Adhaeribacter radiodurans: one gene and its partner. The main gene of each other region encodes a partner of the protein of the gene in region 2 in a complex. Links are inferred from orthologs where the notes say so. Each region holds a gene or a part of one and is shown on either strand. Other genes may lie near its edges. The genes, in order: tsaD and tsaE.

Region 1 (12,446 bases), 3.1 Mb from region 2 along the record:
CCAAAGAACTTCAGGAACTGATTGACTTTATTGCAAAGTCAGGTTTAAATAAAGTAGATATTGAAACCGAAGAATTTAAGATTTCGGTAAAGCGTGAACCCGATTCTCCCAAAGTGCATTATTTGCCGGAACCAACCCGACCAGCGGTTTCAGCGGCACCCGCCACTCCATCTACACCAGCAAGTGTTCCAGCTAACCCGACACCTGTCAGTGCTCCTGCCGCGGCAACTACTAGTACCGAATCGAATTATTTAACGATAAAATCACCCATGATCGGAACATTTTATCGTTCTTCTAGTCCGGAATCCGACTTTTTTGTAAACGTAGGAGACGTTATTGCAAAAGGTGATGTGATTTGCATTATCGAAGCCATGAAGTTATTTAATGAGATTGAAGCGGAATTTGGCGGTAAGGTGGTAAAAGTATTGGTAGAAAATGCGTCACCAGTTGAATACGATCAACCTTTATTCCTGATAGATCCATCATAAACTAATTATGAATTAAATTTAGAAATTAGGAAAGATTTTGTCTTCGTAGTTTCTAATTTGGCAATTGCTTGAAAGGTACGTCCGATTATTTGTAACCCTATTATAGTGGATAATAAGAGGTAATTTAGTACCGTAAATAAGAACTTAAAAATTCAGCTTTTGCGTCAGTTTTAATTTCTAATTCATAATTTCTAATTCATAATTTAATAAAACTGTGTTTAAGAAAATTCTGGTTGCTAATCGCGGTGAAATTGCATTACGTATTATTCGTACCTGCAAAGAAATGGGCATTAAAACGGTAGCGGTTTATTCTACCGCCGATAAAGAAAGCCTGCACGTACGATTCGCGGACGAAGCCGTGTGTATTGGCCCGCCTTCCAGTACCTTATCGTATTTAAATATTCCTAATATTATCTCGGCTGCCGAAATTACCAATGCCGATGCTATTCACCCGGGTTACGGTTTTTTATCGGAGAATGCCGAATTTTCGCGCATCTGCCATGAAAATGGGATTAAGTTTATTGGCGCAACGCCAGCCATGATTAACGCCATGGGCGATAAATCTTCGGCCAAATCTACCATGAAAAAAGCGGGTGTTCCTACCATTCCGGGTTCCGAAGGATTGTTAAAATCGGTAGAAGAAGGTATAAAACTAGCCCATAAAATAAAATATCCGGTTATTATTAAAGCTACTGCCGGTGGTGGTGGGCGTGGTATGCGGATTATCAATAACGATGATGAATTTGAAAAAGCCTGGAACAGCGCGCGTACTGAAGCAAAAGCAGCTTTTGGCGACGATGGCATGTACCTGGAAAAGTTTGTAGAAGAGCCGCGTCATATTGAAATTCAATTAGTAGGCGATCAATTCGGAAAAGTATGCCACCTATCGGAGCGTGATTGTTCTATTCAGCGACGTCATCAGAAATTAATAGAAGAAACACCCTCTCCCTTTATTGATGAGAAGCTTCGGGAAGCAATGGGAAATGCCGCTATAGCAGGAGCATCTGCCATTAGTTACGAAGGCGTTGGCACCATTGAATTTCTGGTAGATAAGCACAAGAATTTTTACTTCATGGAAATGAACACCCGCATACAGGTGGAGCACCCCATTACCGAAGAAGTAATTAATTACGATTTAATCAAAGAGCAAATAAAAGTAGCTGCCGGAGTTCCTATTTCCGGAAAAAATTATTATCCGCAAATGCACGCCATTGAATGCCGCATTAACGCCGAAGATCCGATAAATGGTTTCAGACCGGCTCCGGGTAAAATTACCACTCTTCATATTCCGGGGGGGCATGGCGTGCGGGTAGATACGCATGTTTACGCTGGTTACACCATTCCGCCCAATTACGATTCGATGATTGCCAAGTTAATTGTTACGGCACAAACCCGTGAAGAGGCTATTGTAAAGATGAAGCGGGCGTTGAGTGAATTTGTAGTGGAAGGCGTAAAAACAACTATTCCTTTCCATTTAAAAATGATGGACGACGAAAACTTTAAAACAGGTAACTTTACCACTAAATACCTGGATACCTACGATTTTAGTAAACTAGCAGAATAATTACAGCTGATATACCTTTAAGCTTATAAAGTAAAAAGCCCGGTTTAAACCGGGCTTTTTACTTTATACATTGTTCGTCTTAAAATTTCTTTTCAAACCAGGCAAAATTAATTACTAAACGGCTTCTTCCTCCCCGGCCACAAGTTCTTCTAATTGATTATACCAATCTTCGCCGTATTTACGAATTAAAGGTTCTTTCAAAAATTGATAGACACGAACACCCAAATCCTGGCCAAAGCTGCAAGCGGCATTACAAATCTGCCATTTATCATAGTTTAATGCTTCAAAACCGTCGTATTTAGTAATTCGGATTGGGTATAAATGGCAGGAAATGGGCTTTCGCCAACTTATTTTCCCATCTAGGTAAGCTTGTTCAATCCCACACTTTAAAGTTAGATTATCGTCGTAAATGGCATAGGCACATTCGCGGTTACCTATAGTGGTGGTAGAAAAATCGTCTTCCCAATCTTTAATGTATAATCCTTGTTCAGCAATAGCTTTTTGTCCTTCCAGCGAAAGGTAAGGTTTAATAACTTCGTAATTTTCAGCTAAAATTTTTAGTTCTTCTTCTTCTAAAGGTGCGCCTAAATCTCCTTCTACGCAGCAGGCACCTTTACATTTCTCTAAATTACAGACAAAAAACTTGTCTTTTAAATCGTCGCTGATAACGGTATGCTCCAGAATAATCATTGTAAATGTATTTATCAAAAATACAAAGTTGCTACCTTTTTAGTTCGACTGCAATTTTTCGGCTAGCTTTTACCAATAACTTAACACACGTAAAGAAGATTGCTATTGTAAAGGATTTTTCTCTAATTGTTCAGCAATCAGCTTGTTTAATTAAGTTTATGGAAAGTAAAAACTTAGAATCGCTCCGGTACCCCATTGGTATTTACACGCCGAAACCAAACGTACCGATCGAAGAACTAAAAAAGTATATACAAGATATTACGCATTTACCCGCCCAATTGCGTAAAGCTGTTAAAGATTTAAGCGAGAAAGAATTAGACACTCCTTATCGGCCGGGAGGTTGGACAGTACGCCAAACCGTAAACCACATAGCAGATAGCCATATTAATAGCTATACGCGATTTAAGTTAGCTCTTACCGAAGATAAACCTGTTATTAAAACCTACGAAGAACACCTTTGGGCAGAACTAGAAGACGGTAAGTATGCACCTGTAAATATGTCTCTGCTCTTATTGGAAGCTTTGCATTTACGTTGGGTAATGCTACTGGAATCGCTTACCCCGGAGCAATGGCAGCGAGTATTTGTACACCCCACCTTAGGCGAAGTAAATTTAAGTAACGCTGTTGGCTTATATTCGTGGCACGGCCAACACCACGTAGCCCATATTACAGAATTAAGAAAACGAAATTTCGACCGTTAACTATTAAAAGGCAAAGGTCTAAAGCTAAAAAATTTACTTTTTACAGTTTTAAACGAGGTTCGGGGCTGGCGTATTGTGTGGTAAAGTCGCCTTGCAAATACTTGTAGTGCGCCGTTATCGCAATCATGGCAGCATTATCGGTACAGTACTCAAAAGCGGGGATGTAAACGTTCCACTTATAACGGGCGGCGCTTTCGATCATAGCCTTTCGCAAACCCGAATTTGCCGAAACGCCTCCCGCAATGGCTATCTCCCGGATTCCGGTATCTTTTGCGGCTTGTTTTAATTTTAAAAGTAAGGTTTGAATCAATGCTTTTTGAATGCTGGCACAAATATCCGCCAGATTTTCGGCAATAAAGTCTGGATATTGAGTTGTATTTTCCCGGAGGAAGTACAAAATAGAAGTTTTAATGCCGCTAAACGAAAAATCATAATCCGGCATATTAACAATGGGGAAAGTGAAGCGATCGGGGTTCCCAGTTGCCGCCGTGCGGTCCAGGAGCGGGCCTCCCGGATAAGGTAACCCAAGAAGTTTAGCCGATTTATCAAAAGCTTCGCCTACGGCATCGTCGGTGGTTTGGCCTAATACCTGCATGTCCAGGTAATCTTTTACCAATACAATTTGGGTGTGGCCACCACTTACCGTAAGGCACAGAAAAGGAAAAGAAGGTTTAGGATCATCGATAAAATGGGCCAGAATATGGGCCTGCATGTGATTTACCTCAATCAAAGGTAGATTTAAGCCTAAGGCAAATGATTTAGCAAATGAACAGCCAACCAGCAAGGCTCCCAATAAACCCGGACCACGGGTAAAGGCTACCGCATCTAAATCACTTTTTGTTATCTTTGCCGTAAGTAAAGCCTGCGACACAACAGGAATTATATTTTGTTGATGTGCCCGGGAAGCTAATTCCGGCACAACGCCGCCGTACTGTTTATGAACTTCCTGAGTGGCTACTATGTTGGCTACCACTTTACCGTGGCGGATAACAGCCGCTGAGGTATCGTCGCAGGAAGATTCAATTGCTAATATTGTAGGACCCAAAACCATTTGGAAAACGAAATAAATAATAAGTGGACTGGTGTATTTAAAACTACTCTCCGAATAGTTATCGGCCTGTTTTTATTCATTTTTTTACTTTTAGCTGGTTTAATTCTCGCCTTACGGCAACCTTCCATTCAAACCAGCGTGGTGCAAAAAGCCTCTACCTTTCTCTCGTCTAAAATAGGACACCAGGTAACCATTGGACGAGTGGATATTCGGTTTTTCAACAAAGTTATACTGGAAAAAGTAAAAGTTCTTGATCGGAAGAAAGAAGAATTATTTTATATCGGTGAAGCTGAGGCTAGTTTAAGCGGATTTTCTTTAAGTAACTACCGTAAATTAACCATTGAACAACTAAAGTTAGTTGATCCGCATGCCGCATTTATCCGATATAAAACGGCCGATTCGATGAATTTAAGCGTTTTTTTGGCTTCCATAAAAAAATTAATTAAATCTGATACTACCAAAACTGCCAAAGCTAAATTTGATTTTAAAATAAATTCCCTAGCTATTCAAAACGGCCATTTTCGCTACGAAAATCAAAAACGGGAGCCGGTTACTTTTGGTATGGATTACCAGCACCTGGATATTGATAGCATTAACGTAAAAATATCGGACATTGCTTTTTTAGGAGATACCATACAAACCCGCATCACCGACCTGCAAGCCCACGAGCATAAATCTAACGCTAATCTTAAAAATTTAGATGCACGCATGGTTTACGCGCCCACCTTTTGGGAATTTGCAGAATTAGATTTACGCCTAAATAACAGCAACCTGCGCCATTATGTCCGTTTTGATTATAAACGTTTCTGGAACTTTATTTCTTTTAACGATAGTGTTCAGGTAACCACAGCCCTCGATTCTTCGGCCATATTTTCAGATGATATTGCCATATTTGCGCCGCAATTAAAAGACTGGAACGAAAAAATTCTTATTTCCGGCGAAGCCAAAGGTTTTGTTAAACGTTTTAACGCTAAAAACATTGACCTTTATTACGGCGAAAAAACGCACATTGTCGGAAATTTAAGTGCCGATGGCTTGCCGCGTTATAAAGAAACCTTTGCGGATATAAAACTAAAACCTTCGGTAATACTAGCCCGGGATCTGAAAAAATTTATTCCAGCTAAAAATTATGCCTTGGTCGAGCGTTTGGGAACGGTAAAGTTAGAAGGCGATTTTTTAGGTTTTTATTCTGATTTTGTAGCGCATGGTTCTTTCGCTACAGCCTTAGGCAAGGTAGTGTCGGATATCAATCTTAAAATAAATAAAAATCCAGACTTATCTACCTACACGGGTTATCTTAAAACCGACAAGTTTGCTTTAGGCAAATTCATTGGAGATCCGCGAACCTTACAAGCTATCACAATGAATGGCAAAGTAAAAGGCACCGGTTTTAACCTGGCTTCTGCCCGTTTAAATTTAGATGCCACCATTCAATCGGTGGGGATATTAGGGTATAACTACCGGAACATTACTATTGATGCCACCTTAAGTCAGAAGTTAGTAGCCGGTAAACTTAAAATATACGATCCCAACGTCGAACTTTCGGCCGAAGGAACAATTAATTTAAGCCAGGCAAGTCCCACATTTGACTTAACTAGTAATATAAACCGGGCCAACCTGCAGGCTTTGAAGCTTCTAAACAAGAACTTTGTTCTACAAACCAATACTGATTTAAACTTTACCGGTTTAACCTTAGATGATTTACTGGGACAGGCTACTTTCCAAAACACAACCCTTACTTACGGTCAGGAAATTATTAATTTTGATTCGGTTGCCATTAAATCTGCCCGAACAAATGGCCAACGTTCTATCGATGTAAGCAGCAATATTCTGGATTTTTCGGCTACAGGCAATTTTGAGGTTTCCCGGTTTATAGCTGATTTTTCTACGTTTGTGCGGGAAGATATTTTAAGTTTTAAAAGCAACCAATCGGCTACTGAAACTTATTACCGTCAGAAAAAGACCTATACCGGTCCGGATTATGAATTAGGTTTAATCTTCCGTTTTAAGAAAGGCAACCCATTTCTAAAAGCATATGTACCAGAGCTATACCTGGCAGAGAACACTCTTTTTACAGGTAATTTCCGGCAAGGTCCCAACTCTATTTTTAACTTATACAGCCATCTAGATACCCTTATTTACGGTAAATACCGGTTTTACAATAACGATTTTGAGATTAATAATTCTAAGTTACAAACCAGTCCAACGGTATTAGCCGGCGTAGTTTTTTCTTCGCGGAACCAGCAGTTTGCGGCAGCGGCTCCCTCCGAGAACTTGTTTGTGGAAGGCATCTGGAACGACAGCACCATTAATTTTTCAACTAATATAGCGCAAACGGGTAGTAGCAATAAAGCTACCGTAACGGGTAATATTAGTTTTCCGCCGGATAAAGTTCAAATTGTTTTAGATCAATCCCAGATTAACATTTTGGGTAAACAATGGAACATCCGACCTAACAATAGCATTTTGATTGGCGGCGCCGGCAAAGAAATTGAAGTAAACGGCCTGGAATTGTTTTACGGGAACCAGAGTGTTAATGTAACCGGGCAGGCTTCGCGTCATCCGGAGAAAGAATTAGTAATGGAAGTAAAAAACTTTCAGCTCGAAAATTTGGTTCCGCTCCTAAATCAGCAAATCTATGGCGTTTTAAATGCCCGGGCATCGGCTTCCAACTTATTTAATAAATCCATTATCCTCAGTAAACTTACCGTCGACTCCTTGCGTCTGGATACTATTTATATCGGTGAAATTAGTGGTTTCACCGATTGGGACAAGAATGAAGATAAGATTAAAGTAGATTTAGGAGTTTTCAGAAGTAATATGCGGGTAGTATCTGTTACCGGCGATTACAATCCGCAATCTGAAGATAACCCGCTTAATCTTTTAGCGGTAATGGACGAAGCACCCATTAAACTGGTTGAGCCTTTATTAAAAACCTTATTTTCCGATTTATCGGGGATTATGGAAGGCAGGGTACAAATAAATGGCCGCCTGAACGGGCCGGTTCTCGTAGGTTCGGCGTTTGTGACCAACGGCCGTTTTCGGGTAAATTATTTAAATACCTATTATTCTTTTAGCGACCGAATTTACTTTACCGATAAAGACATTGCTTTCCGAAATATTAGAGTCCGGGATATGTTTAATAACTCGGCCACTATAGCTGGTATTATCCAACACCAGGGATTCCAGAACATGGAACTAAATTTAAAAGGCGATTTTCGGAAGTTTATGGTATTAAATACCACCCGGGCCGAAAACTCGCTTTACTACGGTACTGCAATTGCCACAGGTACGGCTAGCTTAACCGGAACTCCGTCCAATTTATTTATTACGGTAAATGCCCGCAGCGAAGGCGGTACCAAAATGTCGATTCCATTGGATGGCCAGCAAGAAGCCAAACGACAAAGTTATATTCAGTTTGTTAATCACAAGCAGAAGGATTCGGTAGCGACTGATTCTACGGTGGATGTTCCACGGGTAGATTTAGCTGGTATTAACCTTAATTTTAACTTAGGTATTACCGACGATGCAGAACTAGAAATAATTTTCGATGAAGAAACCGGTGATATTGTGCGTGGATCGGGTAATGGTCGTATTAATTTAAATATTGATACCCGCGGCGAATTTACCATGGATGGCCAAGTGGAGATTGTGAAGGGCTATTATAATTTTACCTTGTATAATATAATCCGGAAAGGCTTTAATATTAGACCAGGCGGCACCATTACCTGGAATGGCGACCCTTATGCCGGCATTATGGACCTTACCGCTACTTACACCCAACGAATTGTTTTACCTACCAGTATTACTCAGGAACAAAGTAACATCCGGTACCCGGTTACGGCAGTTATGGACTTAGAAGGCAAATTACTCGCGCCCGAAATTAAGTTGAACCTGGAATTTGAAGATACTCCCTCCACCTTAGAAACCCAGATAAACGCTTACCTGGCCGATATCCGCAACAATCAGGACGAATTAAACCGCCAAGTCTTTAATTTACTAATATTAAAACGTTTATCCGACCCAAGTAATACCGCTCAAGCTACCGTTGGTACTCAAGTAGATAATGCCCTGGGCTTAACCAGCAGCTTGAGTCAGGCTCTATCGAACCAACTTGGCAACTTAATCTCCCAACTAGATAGTAATTTAGAAATTGATATAGGGCTGGATGGCTTTTCTAACCAACAGATAAACGATTTACAACTTCGGTTGAGCTATTCCTTGTTTAAAGGCAGATTACGCCTAAGCCACGAAGGTGGATTACCAGGTAGTAATAATTACGCTAGCAATCCGAGTAACCCGAACTACACCCCAACTGGAGCCGAAGTGCCAGGATCGTGGCGGGCGGATGTTTATTTGCGGGCTGACGGAAAACTTCGTTTAAAATTAGAGTATAACATAACTCCGTACTCCTATTCTACTAGCCTGGGCCAGACTTCGGTGAGTAGTTTACGAGGCAGTATTTTACACACCGAGCGCTTTGATACCTTCTCGGAATTATTTGCCCGCCGTAAAATGCGCCGCCGCGATCGTAAAGCCACCGAAAAAATAATTATCGATTCCGACGAACGAGTAGGGCTTTAGCAGGTACCATTTACCATTTACCAATTACCATTTACCAATTACCTAGTACAATTTTTCAATCTTTATCTACTGATTAACAATGGTCTGATAGTAATAAAATTTTACTGAATCCTATTTATGATAAATGGAAAATGGTAAATGGCACCTGGTAAATGGTAAATGGTAAATGGTAAATGGTAAATGGTAAATGGTAAATGGAAACTGCTAAATGTTGAAATCTGAAGTATTTATTCTTAATTTTGCGGGGCAAAAGAATTATGGCAAAACACCCTAATAAACCTACCCGCAAAAAGAAGCTTGGCAGTTACCCGCACGCCATGGTTATTTTTACCATTACCCTGGCTCTTTTTGTAATTGGCTTATTCAGCACCTTGCTTATTCACGCGAGTAAATTATCTGATGTGGTTAAGCAAAGTATTGAAGTACAAGTTTATCTGGATTTTGATTTAACGCAAACGCAACTGACCCGCCTTAAAAACACCTTTTCGCAAAAAGAATACATTGCTTATTTAAACCAAATACCCCAAGTACGTTTCTTTTCGAAAGAAGAAGGTGCTAAAGAATTTATTCAAGAAAGCGGCGAAGATTTTATGGCTTTTTTGGGGGATAATCCCTTACGAGATGCTTATATCATCAACATCAATCCCGACTTTGCCGATTCAGAACACCTGAAAAAAATAAAAGCCGAACTAGAGGAAATAGATGGGGTATACGAAGTGCAATATGTAGCCAGCCTGATTGATTCTATAAATCAAAATCTTAAAAAAATCAGCATTATTCTGCTCAGCTTTGCGGGTATTCTGGTGTTGGTGGTAGTTATTTTAATTAATAATACCATAAAGCTGGCCATGTTTTCGCAACGATTCTTAATTAGGAGCATGCAATTGGTGGGAGCTACTGCCGGTTTTATTCAACGGCCGTTTATGAACCGGGCTGTATTACAAGGTTTTATCAGCGGTTTGCTCGCTTCGGGTATGTTGTTTGGTTTGTTAAGTTATGCCTATTACCAGATTAATGAGCTTTATTTACTGCGCGACGAAACCCAATTAATTATTCTGGCGGTTTTGCTGGTGATTCTGGGCATGGTAATTGGGTTTATCAGCTCCTTTCGGGCCGTTCGGAAATACATGCATTTATCCTTGGATGAACTTTATTAATTTTCAGATGCTAGATACCAGACCTTAATTTCTAGACCCAATTACTATTTTTTTAAATTAAACTAAAGTTTATTCTACTAAAATATAACCACAAAAATCTAATGTCTAATAGCTAATAGCTTGCGTCTAAATAGTATGGAAAATAAAAATGAGTTTGCCTTCGGCAGAAAGAATTACCTTTTATTGATTGTGGGTTTAGTAGTTTTAGCTATTGGATTTATTATCATGACCTTGGATACTGAACCTTACGGCGAAGGATTTTTGGGCATTACTTTAGGTCCCATCATTTTAGTAATCGGATTTATTATTGAGTTTTTTGCTATTATGGTGAAAGACCGTAAAAAAGCATAAATGAGTTTCTGGCACGCAATTATTCTGGCTATTGTAGAAGGCCTCACTGAGTTTTTACCCGTATCTTCTACCGGCCACATGATCATCGTTTCAAGTTTGATGGGCATTAATACTTCGGAGTTTACCAAAATGTTTACGGTAAATATTCAATTCGGGGCTATCTTATCAGTATTTGTTCTTTACCGCAAACGTTTTTTTCAATCCTTCGATTTTTATAAAAAACTGCTTATTGCATTTATTCCGGCAATAGTTATTGGTGCGTTGCTCAACGATGTAATTGATGCTATGCTGGAGAGTGTAGTTACAGTTGCTATTTCCCTGGTGTTAGGCGGTATAGTTTTACTATTCGTAGATAAATGGTTTAACAACGATCCGACGCACAGTACTCCTTCTACCAGGCAAGCTTTTGTAATTGGATTAGCGCAATGCCTTGCTATGATTCCGGGAGTTTCCCGGTCGGCGGCTTCTATAATTGGCGGTTTGGCGCAAGGCATTTCCCGGAAAGCAGCCGCCGAATTTTCCTTTTTTCTCGCTATTCCTACCATGTTGGCGGCAGCCAGTTATAAGTTTATCACTGATTTTTTACACCTGGATATTAAAGACGATATTCTTAAAATGAATACTACCAAAATTCAGGCAAGTCTGAACCAGTTATCGGCCCACGACTTACAGATTATCTTAGTAGGTAACCTGGTAGCTTTTGTGGTGGCAATGTTTGCCATTAAGTTTTTTATTAATTTTTTAACGAAATACGGGTTTAAGTTTTTTGGCATTTACCGCATTATTGTAGGCGTATTGCTGCTGGTATTTTTATTTTTTGGAATGGATTTGAGTGTATAGCATGCGGGAATATGATTTTGAAACAGGCGAAATTCTTTTATTAGACAAACCACTGCACTGGACTTCTTTTGATGTGGTGAAAAAAGTACGGAATCTGCTCCGGGTAAAAAAAATCGGTCACGCCGGTACTTTAGATCCTTTAGCTTCCGGCTTATTAATTTTATGCACCGGAAAATACACCAAAAAGATAGAAGAAATTCAAGCGCAGGAGAAAGAATATACCGGCCATTTTACTATTGGTAAAACCACCCCTTCTTTTGACTTAGAAACCGAAGTAGACCAGGTTTGCGATTACCAACAACTCACCGAACAAGATATAAGGGCAGCAGCAGCTACTTTTGTTGGGCAAATCAATCAGGTACCGCCTTTGTTCTCGGCCGTAAAAATTAATGGGGAACGGGCTTATACCCTGGCGCGCCGGGGCGAAGAAGCAGAAATTAAAGCCAAGCCCATTCACATCTACGCTTTTGAAATTACTAAATTAGAACTACCCCTGGTACATTTTCGGGTAGTTTGCTCTAAAGGCACGTACATTCGCAGCCTGGCCCGGGACTTTGGTCAGCAATTAGGGTGTGGCGCGCACTTATCCCAATTAATTCGTACCCGCATTGGAGAGTACAGTTTAGAACAAGCCCTCACGATAGCTGACATCCAGGCTATTCGCAAGTACCAACAAGAGCAACATGCAGGTAATTCGTAGCCTTTCGGAGTTTCCGGAATTAAGCCGGGCAGTAGTTACCAGTGGTACCTTCGATGGAGTGCATATAGGCCACCAAAAAATTTTACAGCGTTTAATTCAAATTGCCCAGCAAACCAACGGGCAAAGTGTGGTTATTACGTATTGGCCTCATCCGCGCCTGGTCTTACATCCCGAAACGCAAAATCTACATTTACTTTCCACCATTGAAGAGCGTATTGAGCAACTGGCCGTTTTTGGTATTGATTATTTGCTTATAATTCCGTTTACGCGGGAGTTTGCCAGCCTCGACTCTGAGCAGTTTATCACCGATATTTTAATAA
Region 2 (17,519 bases):
CAGCAAGGTTTAAAACTAATACCCAATCTGCGTTTTGAGATAATAGATGTATTAACCGGAATCAACGGTTTAACCATTTATTACCGCAACACCGCCACCGGTCGGAAAACGGTAGAAATTATGTTCTTTAATGAACAGCAAAAAGTAGAAAAAGCGTTTGCTATGTACTCTTAGCTTTTGGTAAATCCTACTTACTCCTGCATTCTAAATCATCCTTAAGGCACTAAAATTTAAAGGGTGAACATCTTAATCTAACTTTTTTCTAAGCTATTGGTCTTCCAAATTTTATTTTAGTATAGTTTTTACGGAAAAAGTAAATTTGGAAATTATCTCGGTTTCATTTTCCAATTCATAATTTCTAATTTTTAATTCAGAGTTAGCATTTCCGGGTAATGTTTGCTTTTTTGCGTAGGTACTAACCGCCTTATATGTCCGTAATGATTGAGGTAAACCAGGTATCTAAAAATTTTGGATCCATACAGGCCGTTGATAATGTTTCATTTTCGGTAGCAGAAGGCGAAACCCTTGTTTTGCTGGGTACCAGCGGTTGCGGTAAAACCACTACCCTACGCATGCTGAATAAGTTAGAGGAACCCTCAGCGGGTACTATTTATTTTAACAATCAGCCTATTAACGAGCTACCTCCGGAGCAATTGCGCCGCCGGATGGGTTACGTGCTGCAGCATACCGGCTTGTTTCCGCATTATACCATTGCTGAAAATATGGCCATTGTACCCCGGCTATTAAAATGGGAAACCAGCCGCATAAAGGAACGGGCGCGGGAACTGTTACATAAACTGCATCTTTCGGAAGATTACCTATTGCTTTACCCCGATCAACTCAGCGGCGGCCAGCAGCAACGCGTAGGATTGGCCCGGGCCTTAATGGCCGATCCGCCGGTTCTACTCCTGGACGAGCCTTTTGGTGCCCTCGACCCCATTACCCGCACCCACATTCGACAGGAGTTCTTACACCTCGACGAGTTAAAACGCAAAACCGTTATTATGGTAACCCACGACATTACCGAAGCTTTTGAACTCGGCGACCGCATTTGCCTGATGCACCAAGGCCGCATAGAACAGATTGGTGCCCCCAAAGAATTATTATTTCAGCCAAAAAGTGACTTTGTGCGCTCCTTTTTAAAAGAACAACAACTACCGCTAGAACTAAAAACCTTAACCCTTGCCGATATTGGCTTTTCGCCCACCAATGAATTTAGAAACTTACCCGCCTCTTTAAGTATTTGGGAAGCTATTGCTGCTTTATTACCACCAGATAGCTCCCCCATTTCAGAACCGTTGGCTGGCAAAGAATTACCTGCTCGTGCTACTCCGGCAATAAACCAGGTATTTCAAGCGCTGCAAAATTTCCGAAAAAACTAATGGCTGCTGAATCTTCTACTTTACTTGGCTTTATGCAGGAGCAATCCGGTAAAATACTGGAGCAATGCCTTACGCATACCGGACTTACTTTTTTATCGTTGCTGTTAGCCGTTAGCATTGGTTTACCACTGGGAATACTAATTTCCGAAAAGAAAAAATTAGCCGGTACCATTCTGGGCGTGGCAGGTATTTTACAAACTATCCCGAGCATTGCTTTATTGGGTTTTCTGATTCCGATTTTGGGTATCGGAGCGAAACCAGCGATTGCTGCTTTATTTTTGTACGCCTTACTGCCCATTATCCGGAATACCTTTACGGGAATTACCTCGGTAGATGTCGTGGTAAAAGATGCCGCCAAAGGTATGGGAATGACCAAAAGCCAAATTTTAAGGCAAGTAGAATTACCTCTAGCTTTGCCGGTTATTCTGGCCGGTATCCGAACGGCTACGGTTATTAATGTGGGAGTAGCTACTTTAGCCGCTTACATTGCCGCCGGTGGATTGGGCGAATTTATTTTTGGCGGCATTGCACTTAATAATTCTAATATGATTCTGGCCGGAGCCATACCCGCTGCTTGTTTAGCTTTATTGTTCGATTTCATATTAAGTAGGCTGCAAAAGCTAAATCTCCGGACAATGAAACGGGCCGTATGGCTATTACCCTTGGCTTTATTGGTACTGGCTACTTTTTACCTTGTTCCGCCTGCTTTCGGCACCAAGTTGCTGGCTGGTTTTACGCCCGAGTTTATGGGCAGGCAAGATGGCTTTTTAGGTTTGCAGAATATTTACCAGTTAAATATCCGGAATGTAGTAATTAGCGATGCGGTAATGTACCAGGCGGCCTACGAAAAAGAACTGGACGTTATCAGTGGCTACTCCACGGATGGGCGTTTAAAAGCTTTTGATTTAGTAATATTGGAAGATGACAAGCATATTTTTCCGCCGTATTATGCCGCCCCAATTGTAAGGAACGAAGCTTTACAACAGTTTCCCGAATTAGCTAAAATCTTAAATTTACTGGTTGGTCAGATAAATGACTCTATTATGACCGAGCTTAATTATCAGGTTGATTATTTAAAGCAAAGCCCGGAAACAGTAGCCCGAAACTTTCTGCAGCAAAAAAAATTATGGCGTCCGGCTCGCCGCGGAACAGGCAGCACCATACGAATAGGCTCGAAAATTTTTGGAGAACAGTATATTTTAACCAGTATGTACAGCCAGTTGCTGCAAGGCTACTCCGACTACCGGGTAGAAACCAAAACCGGGTTAGGCGGTACTAAAATTTGCTTCGACGCTTTAACCAATAACCAAATTGATTTATACCCCGAATATACAGGTACCGGTTTACTCGTTATTCTGCAGCCCACTCCCACCCAAATTAATCAACTCGGTACCAGTAAAGAAAAAGTGTATCAGTTCGTGAAAGATGAATTTCAAAAGCAGTATAAACTTACCTGGCTCCTGCCTATCGGGTTTAACAATGCCTACGCTTTAATGATGCGCCGAAAACAAGCGGCTACTTTAGGAATAAAAAGTATTTCGGATTTAAAAAAATCACTTGCAAAAAAAGTAAAGAATGATTAATCAGATTATTCCGTTTCGTCTTTTCAAGTCTCCAGGCTGCGGTGATATCTAGTTTGAACCGCTCTTTTGAGACTTAAAAGACTCAACGGAATAGAAGTAAAAATTCCTGCTTCTCACATCCACCGATTTAAAAATTGATTAAAATTTTCTTTGTACTGATCGCTTACTGCAATGGTAGTTTCCCCTATTTGTACGGTATTGCGGGTAATAGCTTTAATTTTTTCTAAGGCTACAATAAAAGAACGATGAATCCGCATAAACCGCCGGGGGGGTAGTTTTTCTTCTAAGGCTTTGAGGCTGGTAAGAGAGAGCACCGGTTTTGCTTCACTTAGCAGGTGCACTTTCACGTAATCTTTTAATCCTTCGATGTACAAAATATCTTTAAAAGCAATGCGCACTAATTGGTATTCTATTTTTAAGAAAAGGTATTCTTCTTCGGGAGCAGGAGCTGCAACCGGGTTAACTGGAACTTGAATTAAATCAAAATACGCTTTGGCTTTAGTGGCAGTCCGCAAGAATTCTTCGTAATTAAATGGCTTTACTAAATAATCCAAGGCATCTACACGGTAACTCTCCAGGGCAAATTGATTAAAAGCGGTAGTAAAAATAACGCGTGGATTTTTTCCTGGCTTACCTTTATCTAATACCCGGGCCAGTTCAATACCCGTCAAATCGGGCATTTGAATGTCCAGGAATAAAACATCTACGGGTTGCTCGTGCAGGCCCCGCAAGGCTTCAATGGCACTGGAGTACCGGCCTACTAATTTCAGAAAAGGCGTTTGTTCAATAAAAGCGCAAACCAGGCCTAAGGCCAATGGTTCATCATCCACGGCAATACAAGTAAGCATCAGGATAGGTTTATAGTTAAATGTACCTGGTATTCGTTTTCCGGGGTATTTTCGCCGGCCGTTAGCTGGTAGTTGCCCGAATAAAGCAAATCTAAACGCCGGCGGGTATTTACCAGGCCAATGCCACTGCTTTCTTCCAGTACCAGTTTTTTCTCGTTTACAATGGTATTGGTTACGTTCACGTGCAGATTCGGGCCGTGCTGCTCTACCTTAATTTGAATGTGACACGGCAAAATAGTACTAACGCCGTGTTTAAACGCATTTTCTACGAAAGGCAATAATAACATGGGGGCAATCATCACTTCGGTTACTGGGTTAGGTTTATAAAAAGTAACTTTTACATTCTCCGTTAAGCGTAACTGCATTAATTGAATATAATCCTGAATAAACCCGAGTTCTTTGCTGAGCAAGGTGGTGCCGCTGGTAGTTTCGTAAAGCACGTACCGCATCATCCGCGACAAGGTATGCAAAGCTTGCCGCGAAGAGTCGATGTTAATCATGGTAAGCGCATAAATATTATTGAGCGTATTAAAAAAGAAATGCGGATTAATCTGCGCTTTTAAGAAAGATAGTTCGGTACTGGTTTTTTCCTGTTCCAGTAATTGCCGGAGTTGGGCATCTTTCTGCCATTTTTGCACGGTAGTAATGCTGGTACCTATAGCCAGAACTACCAAGGTGATAATAAAAACACCAATAAGCGAATAAAACAAAGGGCCTTTGCCACCTCTGCGAACGCTGCCCTGATGAAAGGCCTGGTGCATACGTTCCGGCAAGTTCAATCCTATTTCTACTAAATAAATAAGAATTACTACCCCAATGGCTGTGCCTAGAGCGGCTACTACAAACCAACTTATTTTATTAGGTAGTAAAAGCCGGGGTACCCATACCTGGGCATTTAAATAAAAAGCCCCCAGCCATGCCCCTAGCAAGATGGCTTGCTTTATCCAGAATTGTACGGGAAGCTTTACCTCCGAGGTAAGTGGTTGAAATAAAAGCACCAGAAAAGCAACTAAACCCCAAACTAAAACTTGGATTAAAACGGAAATATTTCGGCGGATTAAAGAAGCCATTTATCAGTTTTTAGGAATTTAAAAGACAACACCAAAATTAAAGGTAAGGATTACAATAGTATAAATCTGCAATCTTCGACCATTTCCCCAATCACACCGACCAGCAGGAAATATTTGTCTATCAATTAGCTGCAATCAGTAATCGTCGGACATTAAACTAATTTCATAGACCACTTTTAACCATTAGTCGGTATTCTTTGGCTTTCTATCTATTCTTTTTTTTAATGTGCTTCTCCCTTTGTTGCTTTGTTTCAGAAATCGGGAATTAGCGAAACGCAAGATGTGCTCTATTTTTTCTTATAAGGACAAACTACCGGCTTAACAGGAAAATATAGTAGCATACGTAATTCAGGTTTAAACACCGGCGGCCGTCTCATTTTCCAAGTTCAACTTACTAAAGTATAGAGGATACAAAGTTTTAGGTTCATCCGGAATTCTAAAATACAGTTTCAGGGTACCAAAAGGCGACGACTCAGATGATGGTAATCAGCAGACCTAAAAAAAGTAAATAATTAAAAGATAACCTATTGATAGAATTTAATATATAACTGCGGCTGAACTGTTAAGGACTATTGTAAAAGCTTCTACTACAGATGAAATATTGTTTTTAATACTAAATCGGGAAATCTAACTACTAAAAGGCTAATAAGTAACCGACCTGATAGCACCGGACTTAAAGGCTGGTAGTTGGATTTTACCCGATTTTAGCATTAAAATAAATCTGAGATACAATGAAGAGCGAATAATCCGGAATAAGGATTAATAGTTTACTAAATCAATTTCATTGAATAAGAAAAGGTTACAATAGAAATTTTTCGGCAGCAACTACTTATATTTAGTTAATTTAAGGAGCGTAAGTAGCATGAAAGTTAAAAGCGTAATAAGATGAAAACCAACAGGCGTAAATTTCTGGCTTTTCTGTCTCCTCTACCGTTACTTGGTTTATGGGCACTCATTCCTAAGACTAAGCCAGTAAAGTTAACTCCTACTCCAGCATGCGACGACCACGACGAGCCTACTCCTGCGCAAACCGAAGGGCCTTATTTTAAACCTGAATCGCCGGAACGAAAAAATTTAATAGAGGCAGGTGTGGCGGGCACCAAACTTATTTTAACCGGACAAGTAGTGAATACCAATTGCCATCCAATGGCAAAAGTTTTACTCGATTGGTGGCACGCCGATGATGCCGGCAATTACGATAATACTGGTTTCCGGCTACGCGGCCATCAATACACCGATAGTAAAGGTAATTTCCGGTTAGAGACGATTGTACCCGGTTTATATCCGGGTCGCACGCGGCATATTCACGTGAAAGTACAAGCTCCCGGCAAACCTATTTTAACCACGCAACTGTACTTTCCCGACGAACCGCAAAACCGCCGCGATGGTATTTACAACAAAGTGCTTTTAATGAATATTAAACCAACAGAAGACAAGATGAATGCTGGTTTTACTTTTGTACTAACCGCATAAATTTTTAAATGCATTTACAATTAAATTGCAATAATTTCTTAAATATCAATTAATTTACTAGCGCTACTTTCAAATAAACCAAATCTTTCTTCACTTCAATTAATTACAACTTATGAGAACAATTAAAATTTCTACCTCTGTTCTGGCTTTTGCTTTACTTATTGGCAGTGTTACGGTTAACAGCACTCCCCGTAATCCGGTAAAAAAAGCAACTACTAAAGCTGTAGCTGTAACCACCCTGGACGCCGACCCGGCTGCTAGCACCATTAACTGGACCGCTAAAAAAGTAGGTGGCCAACACACCGGCACCGTTAAATTGACAAAAGGCAGCTTGCAAGTAAACGGTAAAAAATTGGTAGGCGGTAACTTTGTAATGGACATGACTACTATTACCGACCTGGATATTACCAATGAAGAATTTAACAAAAAGTTAACCGGCCATTTAAAATCCGAGGACTTTTTCTCGGTGGAGAAGAATCCTACCTCTACTTTTAAAATTACCAAAGCAGCCCCAATTGCTGGTGCCAAAGCCGGTGAGGCTAACTATACCATTACCGGTGACCTAACTATTAAAGGTATTACCAATCCGATTACTTTTCCAGCTACCGTAAAAGTGGATGGTGCAAATGCCGAGGCTAGTGCTAAAGTAGAAGTAGACCGTATTAAACACGATATTAAATTCCGCTCGAGCATGTTGGGTACTGCCGCCGACAAGATTATTGATGATATTTTTGTAATGGACATAAAATTAGTAGCAGGTAAATCTAAAACAGCTAAGTTGTAATAAGCTGTTCTTGGTTTTAAACTACTTATAGTTCCTAGAAAATTCAGGTTGAACCCGTCGGAAACTCCTCTTTATAACAGATAGGGATTTTGCGTTAGGTTTAACCTGAATTTTTTATTTTTTATAACCAGCTTGAAGAGCTCAGCAAGTTTTTACACCAAAGTAGTTTGTATAAGTATTCCGGCTTCTAAGGTTTTTTGAACGGGGCAACGGGAAGAAATATCTTTGAGTCGGTTGATCTGATCTGGGGTAAGATCTCCAATTAATTGTAATGTTTTACTAATTACCGTGCGTTTATTACCAGCTTCAAAAGTGCTTTCCAGGTTCGATATGGTTCGTTGTTCCAAAGTAACTTCGGCTCGCTCTAAGGGCCAGTTTTTGCGTTGCGCGTACATTTGCAGCGTAATTACCGTACACGATCCCAGAGCACTCATTATGTAATCCATCGGGCCGGGACCGGTATACTCTCCCGTCGCTACTCCCGATTCATCAATTACCATTGACTCATTTCCCATCTTAACCGTAGCTACCATTCCGGCACTGCGGTTCGCACTAACAATTACGGCACCCATCTTTTTGATTTTAAACTATTAATTTTGCAAGAAGTATCAGGTTAAAACGGGTGCCCGTAAGTAAATGTTCTTGTAACCTTTAGCTTCTATTTTACTTTTAATTCCGGACGGCAATCATTAAGCTGAGTTCTTTGTAACGCATATTAAATTTCTTGGCAATCATTTGGTTAGTAAGGCTGCCTTTGTAAATATATACGCCACTGCGGTAATATTCGTGAGTAAAAAGAGTTTCATTTACGCCGCCGTATTTAGATATTTCAATAAAAATTGGAGTAAAAATATTGCTTAATGCATTAGTAGCGGTGCGGGGAACCCGCGAAGCAATATTAGGTACGCAATAATGAATTATATCGTATTTCCGGAAAACGGGCCGACTGTGCGTAGTCAATTCCGAAGTTTCAAAACAACCGCCCTGGTCAATACACACATCAATAATAATAGAGCCCGGATTCATCTGCGACACAATAGACTCGCTGATAATAAGGGAGGGCCGACCTTCTTTCACCGAAAAAGCCCCAATAACCACATCAGCCTGTTTCAAAGCATTATTCAGGATGGCTCCGTCCAGGGTTGAAGTAAATAACTGAGCTGCAATATTTTGTTTTAACCGCCGCAGTTTATAAATATGATCGTCAAAAACTTTTACTTCGGCTCCCAAGCCCAGAGCGGCCCGGGTAGCAAATTCGGCCACGGTGCCTGCCCCTAAAATAACTACCTGGGTAGGAGGCACGCCGGTAATTCCTCCTAAAATAATACCTTTGCCATCGTTGCTGGAACTTAAATATTCGGCGGCTACCTGCATTACCGTACTACCGGCAATCTCACTCATGGCGCGCACCACCGGCCGGGTATCCGATTTATCTTTTAAAAATTCAAAGGCAATAGCATTAATTTTTTTGCGGCACAAGGCATTAATGTATTCGGCGGTAAGGTTCCCTTGTTGCAGAGCCGATATTAAGGTTTGGCCGGGCCGGAAAGATTCAATCTCTTCGTAAGTAGGCGGAGCAATTTTAAGAATAATATCGGCTTCGTAGATTTCGGTGGTGGCGTAAACCACCCGGGCTCCCGCTTCGGAGAACTCATGGTCGGAATATTTAGAAGGGCTCCCGGCCCCGCTTTCCACCCAAATTTCGTGACCCTGATCCGTTAACTGCCTGACCGCTTCGGGGGTAAGCCCCAAGCGATTTTCCTGCAACGAAGTTTCTTTAGGTAAGCCAATGAATAACCGCTTGCGCTTGGTTTCAACCGCCAGCATCGATTCTTTCGGATAGAGCGCCCGACTAGCGGCGTTTATTGCTTCAAAGCCCGAAGGAATATGTTCCGTCATAATAAGATTACTGTTTCAACGTAATAATACGCGCCTCTCCGGCACCAACTTCCAAATTTACGAGCAAATACGTCGTGGGCAATAAAGATTTTATTTTAGAAGGCCATTCGATTAAACATAAGTTCCCGGAATCGAAATAATCCAGCACGCCCATATCTAAAGCTTCTTCTTCGTTGTTAATGCGGTAAAAATCGAAATGATATAATCGTTCCTGCTCTGCTGTTTCGTACTCGTTTACTAAACTATACGTTGGGCTGCTAACAGCATCTGTTACCCCTTTGGCAGCACAAATAGCTTTAATAAACGTAGTTTTGCCGGCGGCCATATCCCCTTCAAATAACCAAATCTTCTGATCGGCGGCAAACCGAATTAGCTCGGCTACCGCCCAGGGTAAATCTTCTTTAGATGCTACGTTCAACACGTACTCATCCGGTTCTGTACTAAGCATTTTTGGGCGTCAGGGTCACAAAAGGTATAACTACTTCTTCCAGCGACACGCCGCCGTGCTGGAAAGTATCTTTATAATAGTTTACGTAGTAATTAAAATTGTTGGGGTAAGCAAAAAAGTAATCTTCTAAGGCAAACACGTAAGCCGTAGAAATATTTTCTTTGGGTAAAAATATACGTTCCGGCTTGCGTACCACATACACATCTTTTTCGGTAAAACCCAGATTCTTACCGTGCTTATAACGCAAATTGGTATTCGTATTCCGGTCGCCTATTATTTTAAAGGGCCGCTTGCAGCGAATGGTACCGTGGTCGGTGGTAATTATTAATTTTCCTTTTTTCTCGGCAATTAATTTTAACGTTTCGAACAAAGGCGAGTGCAAAAACCAAGAGCGAGTAAGCGAGCGGTAAGCCGATTCGTCGGGGGCCAGTTCGCGCACCATGGTGCTATCGGTGCGGGCATGCGACAGCATATCCACGAAATTATATACGATTACGTTGAGCTTGTTTTTATCCAGGTTACTAAATTTACTTACTAAATCTTTACCTGCCTGAATATTTGTGATTTTGTTGTAACTAAACTTGTCCTGGATACGGTTCTGCTGAAATAAAATTTCTAAAAATTGCGGTTCCTGTAAGTTTTTGCCTTCTTCATCATCGTCGTTAACCCATAAGTTAGGATATTTCTTCTGGATTTCGGAAGGCATCATGCCGGCAAAAATAGCGTTACGGGCGTAGGCCGTAGTGGTAGGTAAAATAGAATAATACATTTCCTCGTTATCTACGGTAAAGTAATCCGCGATAATCGGCTCCAGCACTTTCCATTGGTCATAGCGCAAATTATCAATCAGCACAAAATACACGTTTTGCGAGCTTTCTTTCAGCATCGGGAAAACGCGCTCTTTAAATATTTCGTGCGACATGAGCGGGCGTTCATCGGCTTCGTTGTTTATCCATTCTTCGTAATTATCCATTACGAACTTGGCGAAGTTGGAATTGGCCTCGTCTTTCTGCATGCTAATTACATCGGCCATGCTTTTGCCTTCAGTTTCGTCAATTTCGAGCTCCCAGCGTACCAGTTTTTTGTAATTTTCGGCCCATTCTTCGTGGCTTAAGCGTTCGCCGAAGGCCATGCCTAAAGTGCGGAAATCGCGTTGGTAGCTGCTATTGGTTTTTTCCGAAACCAGCCGTTTGTTGTCGAGTATTTTTTTAACCGAAAGTAAAATCTGGTTCGGGTTGAGAGGTTTAATAAGGTAGTCGGCAATTTTTGCTCCGATTGCCTCCTCCATAATGTGTTCTTCCTCACTTTTGGTAATCATTACCACAGGTATGGTGGGCTTTAAGGCTTTAATTTCCGAAAGTGTTTCGAGACCGGAAATTCCGGGCATGTTCTCATCTAAAAAAACAACATCGTAATTATTTTCCGAACATTTCTCAATGGCATCTGCGCCGCTGGGTACCGGCGTAATATCGTAGCCTTTATCTTCCAAGAAAAGAATATGTGGCTTCAGTAAGTCTATTTCGTCATCGGCCCATAAAATATTATATCTTTGCATAGTTTTATTTTTAAAACAAATCGTGCTTTTAACTGGTTAGTAGCGCTTGCGGCAATATAGTTAATTGCATGCGCTTGTAATCTTTTATATTTATAGTAACAAGGAAAAATAGTAAACAGTTACTATTTCTAAAAAGTAGCGCGGATACTTTAGAGAGTTTCCTATCCATAATCGCTAATAAACAACTGCCAACCCGATTATCAATTGAATAAGAAAAAAATTTTTAACGACCCTGTATACGGATTTATTACGGTTCCGTCGGATCTTTTATTCGATATTATTGAGCATCCTTATTTTCAGCGACTGCGGCGAATAAAACAACTAGGCTTAACAGACTTTGTTTACCCGGGTGCGCTGCATACCCGTTTCCATCACGCGCTCGGAGCCATGCACCTCATGAACAATGCGTTACAAACATTAAGCAGCAAAAATAACGAAATTTCTGAGAAAGAATGCGAAGCATCGCTAATAGCCATCTTACTGCACGATGTAGGTCACGGTCCGTTTTCGCACGCCTTAGAAACTTCTATTTTTAAAAATGTGTCGCACGAACAACTTTCGGTACACATCATGCATCAGTTAAACGAGGTGTTTGGCGGAAGATTGAGTTTGGCCATTAAAATATTTACGAATACGTATCCCCGGCGCTTTTTTCACCAGTTAGTTTCAAGTCAACTCGACGTGGATCGGCTCGATTATTTAAACCGGGATTCTTTTTACACCGGGGTATTAGAAGGTAAAATTGGGGCTGAACGCATTATTAAAATGCTAAACGTAGCCGAAGATCGCCTGGTAGTAGAAGAAAAAGCTATTTATTCCATAGAGAACTTTCTGGTAAGCCGACGGCTCATGTACTGGCAGGTGTATTTACACAAAACGGTATTAAGTGCCGAACACATGCTCATTAAACTGGTGCAGCGGGCCCGGTTCCTGCATCAGTCGGGGGTTGATGTTCCGGCTAGTGCAGCACTTACTTTTTTTTTGGCAGAAAACATTATCTTGGCCGATTTTGAAGCAGAAAATACCATTCTGCAAAAATTTACCGCTCTCGACGATTACGATATCTGGCAAGGTATAAAAACCTGGTGCGCGCATTCCGACAAAATATTATCTTTTTTAGCTACCAGCTTACTCGAACGAAAATTATTTAAAATACTTATTTCGAGTAGCCCCTTCGATGAAGATATGTTATTAGGGATTAACGAATTAATTCAGGAAAAATTTAAAGTAAATGAGTTTGAAGTACCTTACCTAATGATATCAGGTAAAATAAGTAATAACGCCTACGAAGGTCACGGCAAATCCATTGATGTGCTAACCAAACTCGGCCACGTAGTGGATGTAGCCGATGCCTCCGATTTACCGAATATTCATGCCCTAAGTACTACCGTGGAAAAATATTTTGTATGTTACCCGAAGGAGATAACGCATTAATTATGGGTGTTTAAGTATTGATAAGGGAAAATACTTTTAATAATTAGAAATAAGTAAAAGAATAGAATAAGATTAAAGTAAATCCGCACCTTCCTTAAGGGTTCTTCTGGAGGAAACTATCTTACTGCGTAACTAAAGATTCTTTCGGAAGGACATATTTATCTAATTTATTTTTACCCGGTTATTTACTACGTTTAACCCAACGCATTTAAGATTGCTATATAAGTTACAAACTATCACAAACAATGGCGATAGTTACTTAGCTCTTTTAAAATAGTATCTTGCCGGTTGGTGGCACCTTTAATCTGAACGTTAATAGCATCTCTATCAGCTCCCTGGGCATTTGGCAATTGGGCTTGCAAAGTACTTACTTCGGTTTCAATAGCCTCTACTTGCTGAATTAAACCATTGATATAAGAAGGATTGGGACAGTCAACTTGAGGAGCATCATCTTCGGAACAGCCGTTGGTGAATACTAAAATAGCAAAAAGCGCCGTAAAAGTTAGAAATCGTAGCATGTAACTCAAATATAATAATAGTTTGGCTGGCGTAATTTACTTTAAAATAGCAAGCAATTTTTAAATTTTACAACCAGATTACCTTGCCCCGAAAGGGGTTTTTAAATGCTGGCTTTGTTTCACCTGGCCTAAACGTGCTTTCTTTCTTCTTTCAGAAAACAAGATTTATGTTCCTTAATTGCATCGTAAATGAAGCTTTATTTATTTTTGCACCTTTCTTTTTTACTGTATTAACTCCAAAATATACCAGCCCTCTTTCTTAAAATAGAGAAATTAAATAATTGTTTCTGCTTATTTAAGGAATCTTTATTAGAGATTTCACAACAATATTACCTTTGCTACCCCAAAGAAATCGCACTTTAATTAAATTCTTTATTAATTTTGGCGCATGAAATTCACCATCGGACAAATAGCTGAGTTATTAGGAGGAACAGTAGAAGGCAATGCAGCAGCTTCCGTTTACAAACTAGAGAAAATTGAAGAAGCCCGGGAAGGTTCCCTGGCTTTTTTATCTAATCTTAAATACGAGCACTATTTATACACTACTCAGGCCACAGCGGTAATTGTAGCCCATTCCCTGGTTTTAAAGCAGCCTACTGCAGCATCCCTGATCCGGGTAGAAGATCCGTATCTGAGTTTCACGCGCTTGCTGGAAGAATACCAGAAAGCCAAAGGGCGTTTACTGCAAGGGGTAGAAGAACCTAGTTTTATGGGGGAAAATGTAACTATCGGCGAAGCGCATTACCGGGGTGCTTTCTCGTATATTGGCCACAATTGCCAAATTGGGAAAAATGTACGCATTTACCCGCAGGCTTACATTGGCGATAACGTGGTTATTGGCGATAGTACCATAATTTTTGCCGGTGCCAAAATTTACGCCGATACCGTTATTGGTAACAATTGTATTATTCATGCGGGGGTGGTAATTGGTAGTCCGGGTTTTGGTTTTGCCTTGCAAAAAGACGGCACTTACCGCGACATTCCGCAACTAGGTAATGTTATTTTAGAAGATAACGTAAATGTAGGAGCGAATACTACGATTGATTGCGCTACCATGGGCTCTACCATTATCCGGGAAGGTACCAAAATAGATAATCTGGTAATGCTGGCTCATAACGTAGAGGTAGGTCGCCATACGGTTATTGCGGCCCAAACCGGAATCTCCGGCTCTGCTAAAATTGGCGATAATTGCGTATTGGCTGGACAAGTAGGTATTGTGGGCCATATTTCATTAGCGAATAAAACCACGGTAGGTGCGCAATCAGGCGTTTCTAAATCGGTAAAAGAAGAAGGTACCATTATTCAGGGATCGCCGGCTTTTGATTACAAGCAAAACCTACGGGCATTAGCCGTATTGCGGCGCTTGCCGGAGTTGGAAAAACAACTGAACGAATTAAAAGAAAAAATTTAATTTTGCCTGTTGCCGGTAAATGCACTTTAAGCTATTACCTTACACCCTTAATAACCTGAGGAAAAATTAAATAGCTAATAAAACATAACGTAAAACGTATCACCTAAAACGTTCCGCGTACTTAGTAAATGAACGATAAACAACATACCATTAAAGCGCCGGTAACAGTATCGGGCATAGGCTTGCATACTGGCGTAGTAGCCAACATGACTTTTTTACCCGCGCCGGTAAATCATGGCTATAAATTTCAGCGCATCGACTTACCCGGCCAGCCGATTGTTGCAGCCGACGTAGATAATGTTGTTGATTTATCGCGGGGTACCACCATCGAGCAAAATGGTGCCCGCATTAATACGGTAGAACATACCCTGGCCGCCATGGTAGGGTTGCAGGTTGATAATATTCTGATTCAGTTAGACGGACCGGAACCACCTATTATGGATGGCTCTTCTATTGAATTTATTAATGCCTTAGAAGAAGTAGGTCTGGAAGAACAAAATGCTCTGCGCAATTTTTTTGAGATTCCGCAAGGTATTCATTATAAAGATAGTGAGCGCGAGGTAGAATTAGCGGCTCTACCTTTAAATGATTATCGGGTTACCGTTATGGTGGATTACAATTCACCGGTTTTAGGTAGTCAGCACGCCTCCATTACCGCCATTGATCAGTTTCGCGATCAGATTGCCTCTAGTCGTACTTTTTGCTTTTTGCATGAGTTAGAAGCTTTGTACAAGCAAAATTTAATTAAGGGCGGCGATTTAGCCAATGCTATAGTAGTAGTAGACCGGGTTGTTACGGAAGAAGAATTGAGCAACTTAGCTACTTTGTTAAATAAACCCAAAGTGGCGGTAAAAAAAGAAGGCATTTTAAATAACGTAGAACTGCGTTACAAAAATGAACCGGCCCGTCATAAATTACTAGATCTAATTGGCGATTTAGCTTTAGTTGGCCGACCTTTAAAAGGCCAGATATTAGCTGCCCGGCCTGGTCACGCAGCCAACGTAGCCTTTGCTAAAAAGATTAAAAAACAAATGCAGGAAGTTGCTATCCAAAATGTACCGGTTTACGATCCTACTAAGGAGCCGGTTATGGATATTAATAAAATTACCCAAACCCTGCCGCATCGTTTCCCTTTTGTGCTGATTGATAAAATTATTTACCTTGATGAAAGCACCGTAATTGGGGTAAAAAACGTTACCATGAACGAGATGCAGTTTCAGGGGCATTTTCCGGCTAATCCGGTTTATCCGGGCGTTTACCAAATAGAATCAATGGCTCAAACCGGAGGAATATTGGTACTCAGCACCGTACCTGATCCGGAAAATTACTGGACTTATTTCTTGGGCGTTGATAAGTGTCGTTTCCGTCGTAAAGTTATTCCGGGCGATACTATCATTTTTAAGTGCTGGTTATTGGCCCCCATTAAGCGTGGTATTGCTAAAATGGAAGGAAAAGCTTTTGTAAACGGCAAAGTAGTTATGGAAGCCGAAATGTCGGCTAGCATTGTCCGGAAAGAGGGCGTATAGTTATTATGAATTAGAAATTATGAATTAGAAATTTTAAAAGTGCCTTTAGCATTCTTTTTGATTTACTAATTCCGAACAAAATTGCTGGAAAACATTTCCATTGAATCTCCCGGCACAGATAATTTCTAATTTTTAATTCATAATTTTTAATTTAAAAGAAAGAATGAATCAACCTTTAGCCTATATTCATCCGGAAGCCAAAATTGCCCAGAATGTAGTAGTCGAGCCTTTTTCTACCATTTATAAGAATGTCGAAATCGGCGAAGGCACGTGGGTAGGCCCTAATGTAACCATTATGGAAGGAGCCCGCATTGGTAAAAACTGCAAGTTGTATCCTGGCTGCGTTATTTCGGCGGCACCTCAAGATTTAAAATACAAAGGTGAGGCCAGTACGGTTTATATTGGTGATAATAGCGTAATCCGGGAGTGCGTAACCATTAACCGGGGCACGGCAATGGATAAAAACACCACCAATATTGGCAATAATTGCTTAATTATGGCCTACGTGCACATTGCCCACGACTGCATTATTGCTAATAATGTGATTGTGGTAAATTCTGTGCAATTGGCCGGTCACATCGAAATTCAGGATTACGCGATAATTGGAGGTACTACCGCTGTACAGCAATTCGTAAAAATTGGTGCCCACGCTATGATTGGCGGAGGTTCGTTGGTGCGCAAAGATGTGCCGCCCTTTGTGAAGGCTGCTCGGGAGCCGCTTACCTATGCCGGAGTGAACTCTATTGGTTTACGCCGCCGGGGTTTCTCCAACGAAAAAATCAACGAAATTCAGGAAATATACCGGACCTTGTTTTTAAGTGGCTTAAATCACAGCAAAGCCTTAGATAAAATTGAATTGGAAATGCTACCCAGCGACGAACGCGACGAAATTGTTAATTTCTTCCGGACGTCGGAGCGGGGAGTAATCCGGGGTTATTTATCAAAAGATGCAGATTAAGCTTACCAAGCTCGGTAAACGCTACAATTACGATTGGATTTTTCGCCATTTAAATTACGAATTTGAATCGGATAAGGCTTACGCCATTTTAGGCTACAACGGCTCTGGTAAATCAACTTTTATCAATACTTTATCGGGTAACCTGGTTCCCAGCGAGGGTTTAATTGAGTACCATGTGCATTCAAAAAAAGTACCGGTAGAAGAAGTTTACCGCTATCTTTCTTTTTCGGCGCCTTACCTGGAGCTGGTGGAAGAATTAACTTTAATTGAGCTAATACACTTTCATACCCGCTTTAAACCACTACGCGATCTTACGCCCCAACAGCTAATTGAGCGAATGTACCTGGAAAAAGCCCGCTATAAATTCGTGAAAGATTTTTCGTCGGGCATGAAACAGCGGCTTAAGTTAGGCTTGGCCATTTATACCGACGCTCCTCTCCTGCTCCTCGATGAGCCTACTACAAATTTAGACCAGGCAGGTATTAACTGGTACCTGGATCATGTGAGCCAGAATCAGGCAGGCCGCTTAGTAGTAGTATGTTCCAACATTGCACACGAATACCAGTTCTGCGACGAAACATTAGATATTACAGAATTTCATTTCCCGAAGTAGATAGAAAGTTATAGGTT

Evidence for each region.
Region 1: the proteins of tsaE (region 2) and tsaD are in contact, whole or in part, in a crystal structure (PDB 6N9A), measured with the Thermotoga maritima proteins. The link is inferred for Adhaeribacter radiodurans from one-to-one orthologs. Residues at the interface, in WP_004082108.1 of Thermotoga maritima: Leu37, Gly38, Lys46, Lys57, Val59, Lys60, Ser61, Thr63, Phe64, Thr65, Leu66, Met67, Val69, Pro71, Tyr82, Arg83, Leu84, Asp86, Asp88, Phe89, Asp93, Ile128, Asp130, Glu131, Arg134; in WP_004082750.1 of Thermotoga maritima: Cys10, Asp11, Arg49, His50, Leu82, Gly84, Gly135, Gly136, Glu154, Thr155, Leu156, Asp157, Asp158, Ser159, Glu162, Asp165, Lys166, Arg169, Leu170, Tyr175, Lys213, Thr214, Leu217, Tyr218, Gln221, Arg222, Asn324.

The regions. Positions count from the first base shown.
Region 1 is NZ_CP055153.1:1,770,490-1,782,935, reverse strand. The notes cover bases 2,490-5,488. They hold tsaD (tRNA (adenosine(37)-N6)-threonylcarbamoyltransferase complex transferase subunit TsaD), read right to left. Parts: upstream 4,495-5,488; coding sequence 3,484-4,494; downstream 2,490-3,483. Other genes in these bases: HUW48_RS07455 (translocation/assembly module TamB domain-containing protein), read left to right, coding at 4,495-5,488; HUW48_RS07465 (YfiT family bacillithiol transferase), read left to right, coding at 2,901-3,443; HUW48_RS07470 (DUF3109 family protein), read right to left, coding at 2,490-2,742. In the rest of the region: accB (acetyl-CoA carboxylase biotin carboxyl carrier protein), read left to right, coding at 1-488; accC (acetyl-CoA carboxylase biotin carboxylase subunit), read left to right, coding at 703-2,052; more of HUW48_RS07470, read right to left, coding at 2,167-2,489; more of HUW48_RS07455, read left to right, coding at 5,489-9,078; HUW48_RS07450 (cell division protein FtsX), read left to right, coding at 9,336-10,235; HUW48_RS07445 (DUF3098 domain-containing protein), read left to right, coding at 10,371-10,586; HUW48_RS07440 (undecaprenyl-diphosphate phosphatase), read left to right, coding at 10,587-11,426; tRNA pseudouridine(55) synthase TruB, read left to right, coding at 11,428-12,126; HUW48_RS07430 (bifunctional riboflavin kinase/FAD synthetase), read left to right, coding at 12,110-12,446.
Region 2 is NZ_CP055153.1:4,823,801-4,841,319, forward strand. What follows is about bases 7,768-10,766. They hold tsaE (tRNA (adenosine(37)-N6)-threonylcarbamoyltransferase complex ATPase subunit type 1 TsaE), read right to left. Parts: upstream 9,488-10,766; coding sequence 9,047-9,487; downstream 7,768-9,046. Other genes in these bases: HUW48_RS19225 (alanine dehydrogenase), read right to left, coding at 7,810-9,039; porX (T9SS response regulator signal transducer PorX), read right to left, coding at 9,480-10,766. In the rest of the region: HUW48_RS19185 (nuclear transport factor 2 family protein), read left to right, coding at 1-174; HUW48_RS19190 (ABC transporter ATP-binding protein), read left to right, coding at 429-1,382; HUW48_RS19195 (ABC transporter permease/substrate-binding protein), read left to right, coding at 1,382-2,965; HUW48_RS19200 (LytR/AlgR family response regulator transcription factor), read right to left, coding at 3,079-3,816; HUW48_RS19205 (sensor histidine kinase), read right to left, coding at 3,813-4,883; HUW48_RS19210 (dioxygenase family protein), read left to right, coding at 5,769-6,356; HUW48_RS19215 (YceI family protein), read left to right, coding at 6,469-7,140; HUW48_RS19220 (OsmC family protein), read right to left, coding at 7,293-7,712; more of porX, read right to left, coding at 10,767-11,042; HUW48_RS19240 (HD domain-containing protein), read left to right, coding at 11,247-12,476; HUW48_RS19245 (hypothetical protein), read right to left, coding at 12,713-12,994; lpxD (UDP-3-O-(3-hydroxymyristoyl)glucosamine N-acyltransferase), read left to right, coding at 13,383-14,405; HUW48_RS19255 (bifunctional UDP-3-O-[3-hydroxymyristoyl] N-acetylglucosamine deacetylase/3-hydroxyacyl-ACP dehydratase), read left to right, coding at 14,534-15,931; lpxA (acyl-ACP--UDP-N-acetylglucosamine O-acyltransferase), read left to right, coding at 16,095-16,889; HUW48_RS19265 (ABC transporter ATP-binding protein), read left to right, coding at 16,879-17,502. UniProt on the Escherichia coli protein: Required for the formation of a threonylcarbamoyl group on adenosine at position 37 (t(6)A37) in tRNAs that read codons beginning with adenine.